DNA from 3 places in the Parazoarcus sp. PS-13 R2A genome. Region 1 is predicted to be linked to each of the others. Evidence: predicted binding sites of a transcription regulator. Region 1 holds the regulator's gene; each other region holds the start of a gene.
What was found. Region 1 encodes FNR, which switches genes on or off when oxygen is low (the NO sensors DNR and NnrR bind a similar motif). Its sites were predicted from a motif close to TTGANCTAGNTCAA; they were not measured.
Positions count from the first base shown of each region.

Region 2: cobA (uroporphyrinogen-III C-methyltransferase) is a predicted target of FNR. The motif match lies at 2,873-2,886, and genes of this name have one in related genera.
Region 3: AC22G6_RS20530 (cytochrome-c peroxidase) is a predicted target of FNR. The motif match lies at 1,789-1,802, and genes of this name have one in related genera.

Region 1 is NZ_JBYEXN010000024.1:37,414-42,237, forward strand. Features, by position in the region: gene AC22G6_RS18515 (sulfite exporter TauE/SafE family protein) at 1-278, opposite strand, end outside; gene hemN (oxygen-independent coproporphyrinogen III oxidase) at 347-1,738, opposite strand; gene fnr (fumarate/nitrate reduction transcriptional regulator Fnr) at 1,861-2,601, shown strand; gene AC22G6_RS18530 (SirB2 family protein) at 2,619-3,008, opposite strand; gene AC22G6_RS18535 (Crp/Fnr family transcriptional regulator) at 3,130-3,816, shown strand; gene AC22G6_RS18540 (PHA/PHB synthase family protein) at 3,935-4,824, opposite strand, start outside.
Region 2 is NZ_JBYEXN010000015.1:19,322-24,145, reverse strand. Features, by position in the region: gene AC22G6_RS14385 (cytochrome D1 domain-containing protein) at 1-482, opposite strand, end outside; gene AC22G6_RS14380 (c-type cytochrome) at 503-874, opposite strand; gene AC22G6_RS14375 (cytochrome D1 domain-containing protein) at 1,071-2,795, opposite strand; gene cobA (uroporphyrinogen-III C-methyltransferase) at 2,959-3,837, shown strand; gene AC22G6_RS14365 (type I glyceraldehyde-3-phosphate dehydrogenase) at 3,951-4,824, shown strand, end outside.
Region 3 is NZ_JBYEXN010000032.1:18,749-23,572, reverse strand. Features, by position in the region: gene AC22G6_RS20535 (Ldh family oxidoreductase) at 1-657, shown strand, start outside; gene AC22G6_RS20530 (cytochrome-c peroxidase) at 714-1,712, opposite strand; gene AC22G6_RS20525 (LysR substrate-binding domain-containing protein) at 1,860-2,816, shown strand; gene AC22G6_RS20520 (ABC transporter ATP-binding protein) at 2,977-3,903, shown strand; gene AC22G6_RS20515 (ABC transporter permease) at 3,900-4,661, shown strand; gene AC22G6_RS20510 (hypothetical protein) at 4,693-4,824, opposite strand, start outside.

The sequences.
Region 1 (4,824 bases):
ATGAGGTTCGCGAGCACGTAAAGCGTGATCTGGACCGGCAGCACGCCATCGTAGAGCATGCCGACCGAGCCCAGCGCGCCAAGTCCGGCGCCAATGCAGGTGTAGGTGGTGATCCGGCCAAGGTTGTAGGCGAGATGAATCGGCCACTGCCGACTGCGACTCGACGGCGTCTGCACCTGTACCGTGAGCGCGCCGACAATGCCGCCGCACATCGATACACAGTGGGTGCCGCCAAGGAGGCCGATCAGGAAGACGGCGAGATAACCGGTTTCGGGCATGTTCAATCAGCTATGAAGCGTTTGATGCGGTGCGCGCATTCTACGCTGCACCGCGCCTCCCCGCCCGGTCAGATCACCCGGGAGTAACGGGCCCGCTCGCGATCCGAGCGCAGATAGCGATCGAAGAACATCGCAATTCCCCGCACCAGCAGACGGCCCGCGGGCAGCACGCTGATCCAGTCCTTGTCGATCTTCACCAGCCCGGCCTCTTCCATTTCCTTGAGGTCGGCGATTTCGTCTGCAAAGTACTCATGGAACTTGATGAGGTGTGCAATCTCGATCGACTCGATCGACAGCTCGAAATGGCACATCAGCGCCTGGATGATCGAGCGCCGGAGGAGATCGTCGGCGGTGAGCTCGATGCCGCGCAGCACCGGCAGCTCGTCGCGATCGAGCGCATCGTAGTACTCGTCGAGCGTCTTGACGTTCTGCGAGTAGACCGGACCGATCTTGCCGATCGCCGACACACCGAAGGCCAGCAGGTCGCACTCGGCCTGGGTCGAATAGCCCTGGAAATTGCGGTGCAGACGCCCCTGCCGCTGCGCCACGGTCAGCTCGTCATCCGGCTTCGCGAAATGGTCCATGCCGATATAGACGTAGCCGGCGTCGGTCAGGCGACGGATGGCAAGCTGCAGAATCTGCAGCTTGGAGTCCGCTGACGGCAGATCGATCGGAATGATCCTGCGCTGGGGCTTGAACAGTCCCGGCAGGTGCGCGTAGCTGTACAGCGAAATTCGATCGGGCGAGAGTTCGAGCACCTGCTCCAGCGTGCGGTTGAAGCTGATCACGTTCTGCTTGGGCAGACCATAGATCAGGTCCATGCTGATCGACTTGAAGCCGGTTGCCCGCGCCGCGTCGATGACGAGCTTGGTCTCTTCGACGCTTTGCACGCGGTTGGTCGCAATCTGCACATCCTCGGCGAAGTCCTGCACGCCGACGCTCATGCGATTGAAGCCGAGGTTGGCCAGCATCTCGACGGTGTCGAAATCCACCTTGCGCGGATCGACCTCGATCGAGTATTCGCCATTCGGCACCAGGTTGAAGTGCTTGCGGACCGCATCCATCAGCTGATGCATCTCCGCGTGCGAGAGGAAGGTCGGCGTTCCGCCCCCGAGATGTAACTGTGTGACCTGACGTGCGCCACCCAGGGCCGCCGCCTGCATTTCGATCTCTTTTTCCAGGTAATTCAGATATTTGGCAGACCTTCCATGATCCTTGGTGATGATCTTGTTGCAGGCGCAGTAGTAGCAGATCGTGTTACAAAAGGGGATGTGGAAGTATAATGACAGCGGTCGGCTCACACCGCCGACGGCACGTTTTCCCAGCCAGTCTGTCAGTGCTTGTGCATCGAACGCCTCCACAAACCTGTCTGCGGTGGGATACGACGTATAGCGAGGCCCGTTGATGTCGAATCGTCGAATCAACTGGGGATCAAAGATGAGGTCTGTCTGGCTGGTCATGGTCTGGCTGCGTCGATGTGTTACTTAACAATGGCAGAAAGCCGGCGTTTTGTGGTTGACTTGGATCAACGGCAACATTCTGACTACCCCCAATCCGGAATCGGAGCAAGTTTACAGTGCAAATGAAGGCGACGGTGCCGATCACCGCGGCGGGGCTCAAAACCGCATGTTCACAATGCAATCTGCTGGAGCTGTGCCTGCCGTTCGGCATGACTGACACCGAACTCAACCGCCTCGACGAACTCGTCGGCGGACGTCGGAAGATCAAGCGTCAGCAGCCGCTCTATCGAGCGGGCGAGCTCTTCGAAGCCATCTATGCGATCCGTGCCGGTTCCTTCAAGACCGACGTTCTGCTCGAAGATGGTCGCGAGCAGGTCACCGGATTTCAGATGACCGGCGAGATTATCGGTCTCGACGGCATCAGCACCGAGCTCCACTCGTGCAATGCGGTTGCGCTCGAAGACAGCGAAGTCTGCGTCATTCCCTACGCCAAGCTGGAAGAACTGTCGCGCGAGATCGAAGGCCTGCAGCACCAGTTCCACAAGGTCATGAGCCGTGAGATCGTGCGCGATCACGGCGTGATGATGCTGCTGGGCTCCATGCGCGCGGAAGAGCGTCTGGCGGCCTTCCTGCTCAACATGTCGCAGCGCTTCACCGCTCGTGGCTTCTCGGCCGCCGAGTTTCACCTGCGCATGACCCGCGAAGAGATCGGCTCCTATCTGGGCCTGAAGCTGGAAACGGTCTCGCGTGCCTTCTCCCGCTTTCAGGAAGACGGCCTCGTCGCGGTGCAGCAGAAACATATCCGCATTCTCGACAACGACGGTCTCAAGAAACTCATTCAGCACCAGCCCGGCGCGCGCTGAGCCCCGGACTGTCGCGCTCAGGCAAAGGCGGCGAACCAGCCGCCGACGTTCTTGCTGAGCGCGACCGACACGATCCAGCTGAACACGAGCAGCGCAGCAACGAACGCAGCCCCGCGCACGGTGCGCGTTCGGCCACGTTTCAGGGCAACGGCGCCCAGCAGGATGTAGACGATCAGGCCGATGACCTTGGCGGTCACCCACGGTGCCTGCAACGGGTACTGTTCGATCATCACCGCCAGCGTGATCGCACTGCCAAGCAACACGGTATCGACCACATGCGGCAGAACGCGCGTCAGACGATGTGTGAGCAGACGGCTATCAACAAGCATCCACACTCCCCTGAGCGCGAAGCCGGCAAGGCTCAGAATCACACAGGTGACGTGGATGTGCTTGATCGCCTGATACATCTTTCGTTCCTCCTCGGGGAAAATGCTGACCGGTGCGCCCTGGTCGGGCACCGAACAATGACAGAACAAACAGGATTCGGCCACGCAGGCTAGAATCGAAAGTGAAATGCAGGAGCACGGAATGAACCAGACCGCCTCAGACATCCTTACCCAGCTCCGTCAGATCTCCCTGTTCGGGGAGCTGTCGGAGAGTGAGCTGGAACGTGTTGCACGCTATACCCGCGAACGCCGACTGGGCAAGGGCGAACTGCTGTTCCAGCGCGGCGACGTTGCCCACGGTTTCTATTTCGTCACCGAAGGACAGCTCAAGCTCGGTTTCTCGTCAGCTCAGGGCAACGAGAAAGTGGTCGAAATCGTCGGCCCGCAGCAAAGCTTTGGCGAAGCGGTGATGTTCATGAACCGCCCCTACCCCGTTTTTGCCGAAGCGCTTACCGACATGTCGTTGCTTCATATCGGCCAGAACGTCGTATCCGACCTGATCGATCAGGATCCGCAGTTTGCACGCAAGCTGCTGGCAGGCATGGCGGTCCGCCTGCATAACATGGTGCGCGACGTAGAAACCTATTCCCTGCGCTCAAGCACACAGCGCGTAATCGGTTACCTCCTCCAGCAAACCGAAGAGGACGGCACCAAGGCTTGCGACATCTCCCTGCCCACGAGCAAGCAGGTCATCGCGTCACGCCTGAACCTGACGCCCGAGACCCTTTCGCGGATCTTCCACGACCTGGCAGACCATGGACTCATCACCGTTCACGGCAAGCGCATCACGCTTCACAATCCGCAGGCACTGTCGCGCTACAGCGGGTAGCACTTCACCCGCTCAAGTCCTTCCGTCCCCCCCGAAAAGCAACGGCCTCTTGAACGAGCAAGAGGCCGTTTTTCACGATACCCGGGTGCTGAAAGCCGAAGCCTTCACGCGTCAGCGCTCAGGACTCAAGCACATAGGTTCCTGGCGCCGGTGCGAGAGAAGGAAACTGCTCGCTTGCCGCCGGCCTCGCTTCGATCAGCTCTCCGGCGTGGGGTTTGACCCAGTCCATCCAGTCGGCCCACCAGCTGCCCGCCTGCTCTTCAGTGCGATTGCGCCACTGCTCGGCCGTATCCGAGCGATGCGCTTCACCGGCCCAGAACCTGCGCTTGGGCGGCGTGACGACCGGATTGACGATGCCGAGAATGTGGCCTGAGCTCGAGAGCACATAGCGCTTCGGACCGGTGACGTGGTTGACCACACGGAAAGTCTGCAGCCACGGCGCAATGTGATCGTCCTCTGCGGAAACGACGTAGAGCGGTTGCGTGATACGGCCGAGATCGAGCGGCTCACCCGCCACCTCGAGTGCGTCGGGATGAATCAGCTTGTTGTTCAGGTAAAGCTCGCGCAGGTACCACGAATGCATCGCGTACGGCATACGCGTGGTATCCATGTTCCAGTACAGCACGTCGAATGGCGGCGGCGTTTCGCCGTACAGCCAGCCTTGCACAACGTAATGCCAGATCAGGCCGTTCGAGCGCAGCAGGCGGAAAGCGGAAGCCATTTCCTTGCCGTCGAGATAGCCCTTGCTGGCCATGTTGTCGATGATGTAGCGGATGCTGGCTTCGTCGATGAAGACCTCGATGTCGCCCGGCTTGTGAAAATCGACAAGCGTGGTGAGCAGGGTCCAGTCCGCAACCGGCACCTCGTCCTCTGGGAAATGGCGGTTTGCCCATGCCATGTACATCGACAGTGCAGTGCCTCCGATGCAGTAGCCAACTGCATGCACCTTGTCCTGCCCGGTGAAGCTTCGCGCGCACTCGATGATGGCATGTACGCCTTCGGTGAGGT
Region 2 (4,824 bases), on a different contig from region 1:
CGCTGACCGTCGCTGCCGTAGCTCGCTGGCACGTCTGCGACCAGTTCGAGGGTTTCGGCATCGAAGGCCTTGATGCCGCCGGGGGTGTAGTTCTGCGCAACGACGATGCGGCCATCCTGTGAAATCGCGCCGCCAATCGCGTTGCCCGCCTGCATGATCCGCCGGACGATGCGCCCGGTCAGCAGGTCGACCTTGCTCAGGCCGCCATCGCGCCCGAACACGAAGGCATAGCGCGCGTCACGCGAGAACACCACCGAGGCGTGCGACAGGTCACCCAGCCCTTCGACCTGAGCGAGCACGGCGCGCGCGCTGGTATCGACAATTTTCACCCGCCCGTCGGCACGCTCGATCAGCACGCCAAGATCGCCGGTACCGCGCAGTACGGGCGCGGCCGTGGTGCAGGCCGACAGCAGGAGCACCATCACCGGCAACAGAATGCCCCATAGCAGCGGCGGGGAAAGGCGAACGTTTTCCTTCGACATGTAGCGACTCCTGCTTCTTTCTAGCGTTCTGCGCGCTGCAACGCCAGTCCACGATCGGCCGGAAAGCCGCGCATCAGCTGATCAATGATCCAGCGCGCTTCGAGTTCGGAGAGAATGCCGCGAAACGGCGGCATCGGCGTGCCGGGACGCCCGTACATGACGGTTGCCACCAGTCCGTCGACCGGTTTGTCCGCAAGTGCAGCGGGGGTCAGCGCGGGCCCGAGCCCACCGCCAAGCGTCAGCCCATGACAGGAGCCGCAGTCCTGGCGAACCATGTGCACCAGCACGCGTTCGCGTTCGGCCGCAAGCGGCGGCGTGGCCGAAGCGAACACGGACATCAGGGTGAGCCCGACAAGAACGAGAACATGCATCAACAGTGCTGGCGGCTTCATCATGCTATCCGTATGCGCTTCATCTGGGATAAGCATGACGCCTGAGCCCCATGCATGCCTTGACCCGAATCAACCGTGCCCTTCGGCAGCCGGGGCCGGCCCCGACTTCGGGCCGCAGAGACGAAAAAGCCAGGACAATCGCTGACGAGAGTCCTGGCCGTCGGAGCAGCGCGACCGGCGTCGCGCCTTCACTGCATCAATACACGTCGTGCTGGGTGTTATACAGGTTGAACTTGCCGGTCGGCGTGATCAGACGCGGATCCTTGATCACCGCCTTGAGCGTGCGCGTCTTGTCATCGACCACGACGATTGCCGACTCCTGGTTCTTGGCTGACCACACCGAGAACCAGACCTCGTCACCCTTGACGTTGTACTCGGGCTGCAGCACGCGCTTGGCGCCTTCACCCAGCTCAGCCCACTTCGCGATCGGCAACACCTCGAAGCCCTTGTCGAGCTTGTTGATGTCATACACGGCGATCGACTGGCTTACCGCCGGATCGGGGTTCAGTGCGGTGTCCACCCACAGGTTCGTCGACTTCGGGTGAGTCTTGAGGAAGAGCGATCCTCCGCCCTGCCCGTTCAGCGACTCGACCATCTTCCACGCATACTGCTTGTGCTTCTCGGGATCGGTACCGATCAGCGCAATGGTTTCGTCGCCGAGGTGGCCGGTCGCCCATACCGGACCATACTTGGGATGGATGAAGTTGGCGCCACGACCCGGGTGCGGGATCTTGCCGACATCGATCAGACCGGCAAGCTTGCCGTCCTTCGAATCCACCGCCGCAACCTTGTTTGACTGGTTGGCGGCAACCATGAAGTAGCGCTTGGAGCTGTCCCAGCCGCCATCGTGCAGGAAGCGTGCGGCTTCGATCTCGGTGGTTTTCAGCGCGTTGATGTTGGAGTAATCCACCATCAGGATCTTGCCGGTTTCCTTCACGTTCACCACGAACTCGGGCCGGTAGTGCGAGGCCACGATCGAGGCAACCCGCGGCTCGGGGTGGTATTCCTGCGTGTCCACCGTCATGCCGCGCGTACCGACGATCTTGAGCGGTTCGAGCGTGTCGCCTTCCATGATGACGAACTGCGGCGGCCAGTAGGAGCCTGCAATCGCGTACTTGTCCTCGAAACCCTTGTACTTGGAGGTTTCGACCGAGCGGGCCTCGAGACCGGTGCGGATCTCGGCGACGGTGTCCGGTTTCTCCAGCCACAGGTCGATGAGGTTGATCTTCGCATCGCGACCGATCACGTACAGGTAACGACCGGACGCCGAGGTGCGCGAAATGTGGACGGCATAGCCGGTCTTGAGGATGTTGATGATCTTCTTGCTGTCGCCGTCGATCAGGGCCACTTCGCCACTGTCACGCAGAGTGGTGGAGAAGATGTTGTCGAGGTTGTAGCTGTTCATCTTCTTCGTCGGACGCTTCTCCGGCGGCACGATCACCTTCCACGTCGCCTTCATGTCGGCCATGCCGAACTCCGGCGGTTGCGGCGGGGTTTGCTGAACATAGCGCGCCATCAGATCGACTTCGTCATCGGTCAGCTCACCCGACGTACCCCAGTTCGGCATCCCGGCCGGCGAACCGTACTTGATGAACACCTTGAGGTACTCGGTGCCCGAGGCCAGGGTCTTGTCGGGCGTCAGCGGCTTGCCGGTTGCGCCCTTGCGCAGCACGCCGTGACAGCCTGCACAGCGCTGGAAATAGATCTGCCGGGCCTTGTCGAACTCGGTCTTGGACATCGACGGTGCCTTGGGATTGATGTCCTGATACATCTCGACCGCCTCAAGCGGCGAACCACCCGCCTGGTACTTCATCTCGGCAGGCGAGACGTCCTTGTGAGTCTCCTCGGCCCAGGCCGCAGTCAGTGCCAGCGGCAGCGCAGCCAGCACGGCGGCATGACGAATCCAACGCATATGCTGCATTTTCCCTCTCCTTCGTAACGCATGAACAGACGAAAAAATCATGCGATCAGTATCGAACTGGTGCCGACTTGCGATCCTTGATGTGAATTAATTTTCCATGCTGCACTTAGGGATAAAGTCCAGTCATCCTAAAACTAGCAGATATTGACTGAGAATAAAGACCATGACCCAAAGCACCCTGCTTCGCCCTGCGTCCTCCTCGCTCATCCACCTCAACCGGGGATCTGCTGGCTCCTTCGCAAGCCCGGCGGCACCGCGCGAACCCGGGCACGCCGGCACCGCAACCGGCTCGGTCGCCCTCGTGGGCGCCGGCCCGGGCGACCCCGAACTGCTCACCATGAAGGCGGCCCGGCGCATCGCCGAAGCCGATGTCATCGTCTATGACCAACTCGTGGGCGAAGGCATCCTGGATCTGGCGCGCCCCGATGCACGGCGCATCTATGCGGGCAAGAAGGCCGGCAGGCATGCACTGCCCCAGGACGAGATCAACCTGCTGCTGGTGGAACTCGCGCTTCAGGGGCTCAGGGTCGTTCGCCTCAAAGGCGGAGACCCCTTCATTTTCGGACGCGGCGGGGAGGAGATGCAGGCACTGATCGCCAGCGGCATCGCCTGTGAGGTCGTACCCGGTGTCACCGCTGCAGCAGGCATGGCGGCAAGCACCGGCATTCCGCTGACGCACCGTGACCATGCACAGACCGTGGTGTTTGCCACCGGCCACCTGAAGGAAGGCAGCGTCGATCTCGACTGGGACGCGCTGGCCAGACCCCATCAGACCATCGTCATCTACATGGGCCTGGGTGCGCTCGACATCATCTGTCGTGAGCTGGTAGCGCACGGTCTGTGGCGCACCACGCCTGCCGCGGTCGTGCATGCCGCCACAACGCCGCAGCAGCGCATCGTCACCAGCACCCTGATGTCGCTCCCCTTCGAGGTGCGTGCCGCGAAGCTGCAGACGCCCAGCCTGATCGTGGTGGGCACGGTGGTTGAGCTGCATACCATGCTGACCAGAACGGTCGATCAGGTTGCAGCGCTTGCCGTCTGACCAGGCCCCTCGAACACCACGACGCTGCAATTCATCAGCGGACCTCCCGATGCCATAAACTGGGGTGGGCCCTGCATCGGTTGTAGAATCCTGCCCTTGTCCCGCATCCCATCATGGCAGGCTCGAACGTGGCGTCATCCCGCTCCAACCCGTTTCGCATCGCGATCAATGGTTACGGTCGCATCGGCCGTTGCTTTCTGCGTGCCCTTCACGAATCGTCGATCAGCGACCGCTTCAAGGTCGTTGCCATCAACGAGCCGGCCGATCTGGCCAGCATCGCCTACCTCACCCGCTTCGATTCCACCCACGGCCGCTTTCCCGGCCGGGTCGTCGCCGATGACGACGCCCTGCTGATCGGCGATCAGATGATTGCGGTCACCCACGCCACCACGCCGGAAGGCGTGGACTGGGCAGGCCTGGATCTCGATCTGGTGGTCGAGTGTTCGGGCCAGTACAGCGACCGCGCCGCACTGCAGCGCTTTCTCGATTCCGGTTGCCGGCGCGTGCTGCTCTCACACCCGGGCAACAGTGCCGCGGATGTGGACGCCACGATCGTGCACGGCATCAACGATGAAACGCTCACCGGCACCGAACGTCTGGTCTCGAATGCGTCGTGCACCACCAACGCGGTCGTCCCGGTGCTCGATCTGCTGCATCGCGAGCTCGGGATCGAGCAGGTACTGCTCACCACCCTGCATTCGGCGATGAACGATCAGCCGCTGATCGACGGTTATCACGACACCGACCTTCGCCGCACGCGCTCGGCAATGCAGTCGATCATTCCGGTCTCGACCGGTCTGGCGCGCGGAGTGGAACGGCTGCTTCCGGCGCTGACCGGCCGCGTGCACGCCAAGGCGATCCGGGTGCCGACGCACAACGTGTCGGCCATCGACATGGTGCTCACCCTCGAGCGCGACGCGTCAGCCGCGCACATCAACACCTTGCTGCAGCAGGCTGCCGCAGGTCCGTTTGCCGGCCTGATCGCCT
Region 3 (4,824 bases), on a different contig from region 1:
TTCGCGGCCCTGTGGCCGGACGTCGAACCCTTCGCACAGGACGGGCTGGTCGCCCTGGCCTTCGTCAACAGCATGGCCTGCGTCGTGCCGCATGGCGGCCACAAGCCGCTGTTCGGCACCAATCCGATCGCCTTCGCCGCGCCTCGCGCGGGTGCCGATCCGCTGGTGTTCGACCTCGCCACCAGCGCCATTGCCCACGGCGACGTGCAGATTGCCGCCCGCGAAGGTCACACCCTGCCCGAAGGCTATGGCGTGGACCGCAACGGCGAGCCGACCCGGGACCCCGCCGCGATTCTCGACGGTGGCGCACTGCTGCCATTCGGCGGCTACAAGGGCTCGGCGCTGTCGATGATGGTCGAACTGCTCGCGGCAGCACTGACGGGCGGCAATTTCTCCTTCGATTTCGACTGGTCGCAGCATCCGGGTGCAAAAACACCGTGGACCGGCGAACTGCTGATCGTGATCGATCCGTCAAAGGGTGCCGGCAGCAATTTCGCCCAGCGCACGGAGATCCTCGTCAGGGAAATGCAGGACGCAGGCCAGACCCGCCAGCCCGGCGATCGCCGCTATCGCCAGCGCGCCGAATCCGCACGCGTCGGCATTGCGATCGATACCAGCGAACTGGAGAAGCTGCGCGCGCTGGCCGGCGAAGGCTGAAGCGAAACAATGCAGAAAGGGGGCCGAAGCCCCCTGCATTTCAAACCCCTTGAAGCCTACTTCGAGAACGGCTGTGGCCGCGGTGTCGTATCCGACGAAGGTGGCAGGATCGGCAGTGCAAAACTTGGCTGATCGCCGGTCAAGGTCTTCAGGAAGGCCACGATCTTGGCATTCTCCGCATCGGTGAACTTCTTGCCCAGCTGCAGGCGCCCCATGATGTCGACGGCCTCGGCGAGCGTGTTGGCCGCACCATCGTGGAAGTACGGATAGGTCAGTTCCACGTTACGCAGGGTCGGCACCTTGAAGTTGAAGCGGTCCGCGTCCTTGCCGGTCACATCCGCACGGCCACCGGCAGTGGCCTTGGTTTTGTAGGGCTCGACGATACCCATCTTCTGGAAGGAGTTGCCGCCCACGGCCTCACCATTGTGGCAGGCAACGCAGCCGCTCTCCTTGAACAAGGTGTAGCCCGCCAGTTCATTTTGGGACAGCGCATCGGTCTTGCCCAGCAGCCACTGGTCGAAGCGCGAGTTCGGCGTCACCAGGGTTTTCTCGAACTCGGCGATGGCGAGCGTGACCTGATCGATATCGATCTTGTCCTTGCCGAAGACCTGCCTGAATTCGCGGACGTAGCCCGGAATGGTCTCCAGCACCTGCACGGCCAGGGTATGCGAGAAGCCCATTTCGCCAGGGTTGGCGATCGGGCCACCGGCCTGTTCCTTGAGGTCGGCCGCACGGCCATCCCAGAACTGTGCGAGGTTCAGGCTCGAGTTCAACACCGTCGGTGAATTGATCGGACCTTGCTGCCACTTGTCGCCGATCGAGGTGGGAATGTTGTCCGTGCCACCCATCGAGAGGTTATGACAGGAGTTGCATGAAATGAAACCGGACTTGGAAAGGCGGGGATCGAAGTAGAGCTTCTTGCCCAGGTCAACCAGACCGAGATTGATGTTGGCTGCCGGCTTGATAACCTGAATGGGTTCGTCCGCCGGTGCCGCTGCAGCGCTGGCAGAGATGCCAATGGCAACAATGGAAGCGACGAGGATTTGGAGTCTCATGCTGAACACCTCTAACTGATGAAAAGCTGTTGCAAACGCGATTGCGTGCAAGATACGCTCCACAACTTTCCAGGTATTGACATAACTCAATGTTTTTATTGTAGTTTTTTGCTATACATTGCATAGACAAGTCCTATAGATAGAGCCATGAAACTTACTGCCTTGAGATATCTCGTGGCCTTCGCCGACGAAGGCTCCTTCAGTCGGGCCGCAGAGCGCTGCCAGGTCAGCCAGCCCACACTCAGTGTTGCGCTTCAGCAGCTGGAGAGTGAACTCGGTGTGTCCCTCATCGAGCGCAGCAAAGGACGTGTCGCCCTCACCGACCTCGGCAGGCAGGTCGTCACTCAGGCGCGCAAGGCGCTCGACGATGTCAAACGCATCGAACTTGTGGCCCGTACCGGCAAGAATCCGCTGGCTGGCGACTTTCGCCTTGGCGTGATCCATACCATCGGCCCCTACCTCTTGCCCGAACTCATCTCGGCCATGAAGAAGGTCGCCCCCGACACACGCCTCTACATCGAGGAAAGCATGACCGCGCTGCTCGCGGACAGCCTCAAGTACGGCACCATCGATGCGGCAATCATTGCGCTGCCGTTCGACATGCCGGGCATCAGGGTGCACCCGCTGTATGACGAAGAGTTTCAGGTCGTGGTACCCAAGGGGCACCGTTGGTCAAAGCGCAAGAAGATCGCGCGTCACGAAGTGGGCGACGAAGACGTGCTGGTGCTCAAGGCAGGCAACTGCTTTCGCGAACAGGTGCTCGACGCCTGCCCCGAGATGAGCCACGCAGACGGCTCGGCGCTTGAAGGGCATTCGATCGAGACCGTACGCTGCATGGTGGCATCAAACTATGGCATTTCCGTCCTGCCCGCTTCATCGCTGGGCGGCGTATATCGCAACGACATGGTGACAGCCATCCCCTTCGAAGCACCCGCGCCCTCACGCCGGGTTGCTATCGCCTGGCGTGACGGCTTCACCCGCACCGAGGTCGTTGACGCCATCATCAGCGCCGCCAGCATGATGAAAAGCCCATGCTACCAGGCCATCGAGCCCCCGGATCAGAAGCAGGATGCCGCCTGCACGATCCCGTCGCTAGCGTGTTGATCCGTGCCGCACAGAACACACATCTGCTGCAGGACACGTGATTCGAGCAACTGGGGCTGACGGCGTTCGCCGCGGTGTTCCCGGGTTGTTGATCGCCGTGCGCCATGTCGTTCTCTGGCGGATACCAGACACCGTTGCAACGTCTGGTATGTTCACGGTCATGACGACAATGATTTCCATCTCCAGCTTATCCAAGACCTACGAAGGCGGTTTTCAGGCACTCAAGACCGTCGACCTCGACATCCGGCAGGGCGAGATTTTCGCGCTGCTGGGGCCCAACGGCGCGGGCAAGACAACGCTGATCAGCATTGTGTGCGGGCTGGTCAATGCATCGACCGGCACGGTGAAGGTCGGCGGCCATGACATCGTGGCCGACTACCGCGCGGCGCGCGAACTGATCGGGCTGGTGCCGCAGGAGCTCACCACCGAAGCCTTCGAGACCGTGTTCTCGGCCGTGAGCTTCAGCCGTGGCCTGTTCGGCAAGCCGGCCAATCCGGCCTACATCGAAAAGGTGCTGCGCTCGCTGTCGCTGTGGGACAAGCGCAACAACAAGATCATGACGCTGTCGGGCGGCATGAAGCGGCGCGTGCTGATTGCCAAGGCCTTGTCACACGAACCCCGGGTGCTGTTTCTGGACGAACCGACCGCGGGCGTGGACGTCGAATTGCGGCGCGACATGTGGGCGCTGGTCAGCGAACTGCGCAAGCAGGGTGTCACCGTGATCCTGACCACGCACTACATCGAGGAAGCCGAGGAGATGGCCGACCGCATCGGCGTGATCACCCGTGGCGAGATCATCCTGGTGGAAGACAAGGCCACGCTGATGCACAAGCTGGGCCGCAAGCAACTCACCGTGCAACTGCAGGAGGCCATCGACACCATCCCCGAATCGCTTGCGGCCTATGGGCTCGAACGCAGCGCCGAGGGGAATGCGCTGGTGTTCACCTACGACGCCGAGCGTGCGCAGCACGGGGTCGCCGCGTTGCTGCGCGATCTCGCTGCGGCGGGCATCCTCTTCAAGGACGTGAACACGACCCAGAGTTCGCTGGAGGATATTTTTGTGGATCTGGTGAAGGAAGAGCGATGAACCTGCACGCAATCAATGCCATCTACCGCTTCGAGATGGCGCGTGCGCGACGCACGCTGACCCAGAGCATCATCTCGCCGGTGATCTCCACCTCGCTGTACTTCGTGGTGTTCGGCGCCGCCATCGGCTCGCGCATTCCGCAGGTTGACGGGGTGAGCTACGGCAGCTTCATCGTGCCCGGCCTGATCATGCTGGCGCTGCTCACGCAGAGCATCGCCAACGCCTCGTTCGGCATCTACTTTCCGCGCTTCACCGGCACCATCTACGAAGTCCTGTCGGCACCGGTGTCCTATCTGGAGATCGTCATTGCCTACGTGGGGGCGGCCGCCACGAAGTCGATCATCCTCGGGCTGATCATCCTCGCCACGGCCGCGCTGTTCGTGCCGCTGACCATCCAGCACCCGCTGTGGATGCTGATGTTCCTGGTACTGACCGCCGTCACCTTCAGCCTGCTCGGCTTCATCATCGGCATCTGGGCTGACGGCTTCGAGAAGCTGCAGCTGGTGCCGATGCTGATCGTCACCCCGCTCACCTTCCTCGGCGGCAGTTTCTACTCGATCAACATGCTGCCGCCGTTCTGGCAGACAGTGACGCTGTTCAATCCGGTGGTGTATCTGGTCAGCGGCTTTCGCTGGAGCTTCTACGGCATTGCAGACGTCAGTCCGATGCTGAGCCTGGCGATGACCCTGTTCTTTCTCGTCGCCTGCATCGTGACCGTCGGCTGGATCTTCCGCACCGGCTACCGCCTCAAGCCCTGACAGGGTCAGGGCGGAGCGGGCCGCCCCAGCACTAGCGCTTGCTGCTGTCGACCTCGCATTCGGGCACGGTATTCCAGCGCTCCGGCGCGCAGTATTTCCAGCGCGCCTTCTCGCGACAGGCGATGCGCGGAAAGAACGACTCGGCGTCGCACGCGGCCAGATC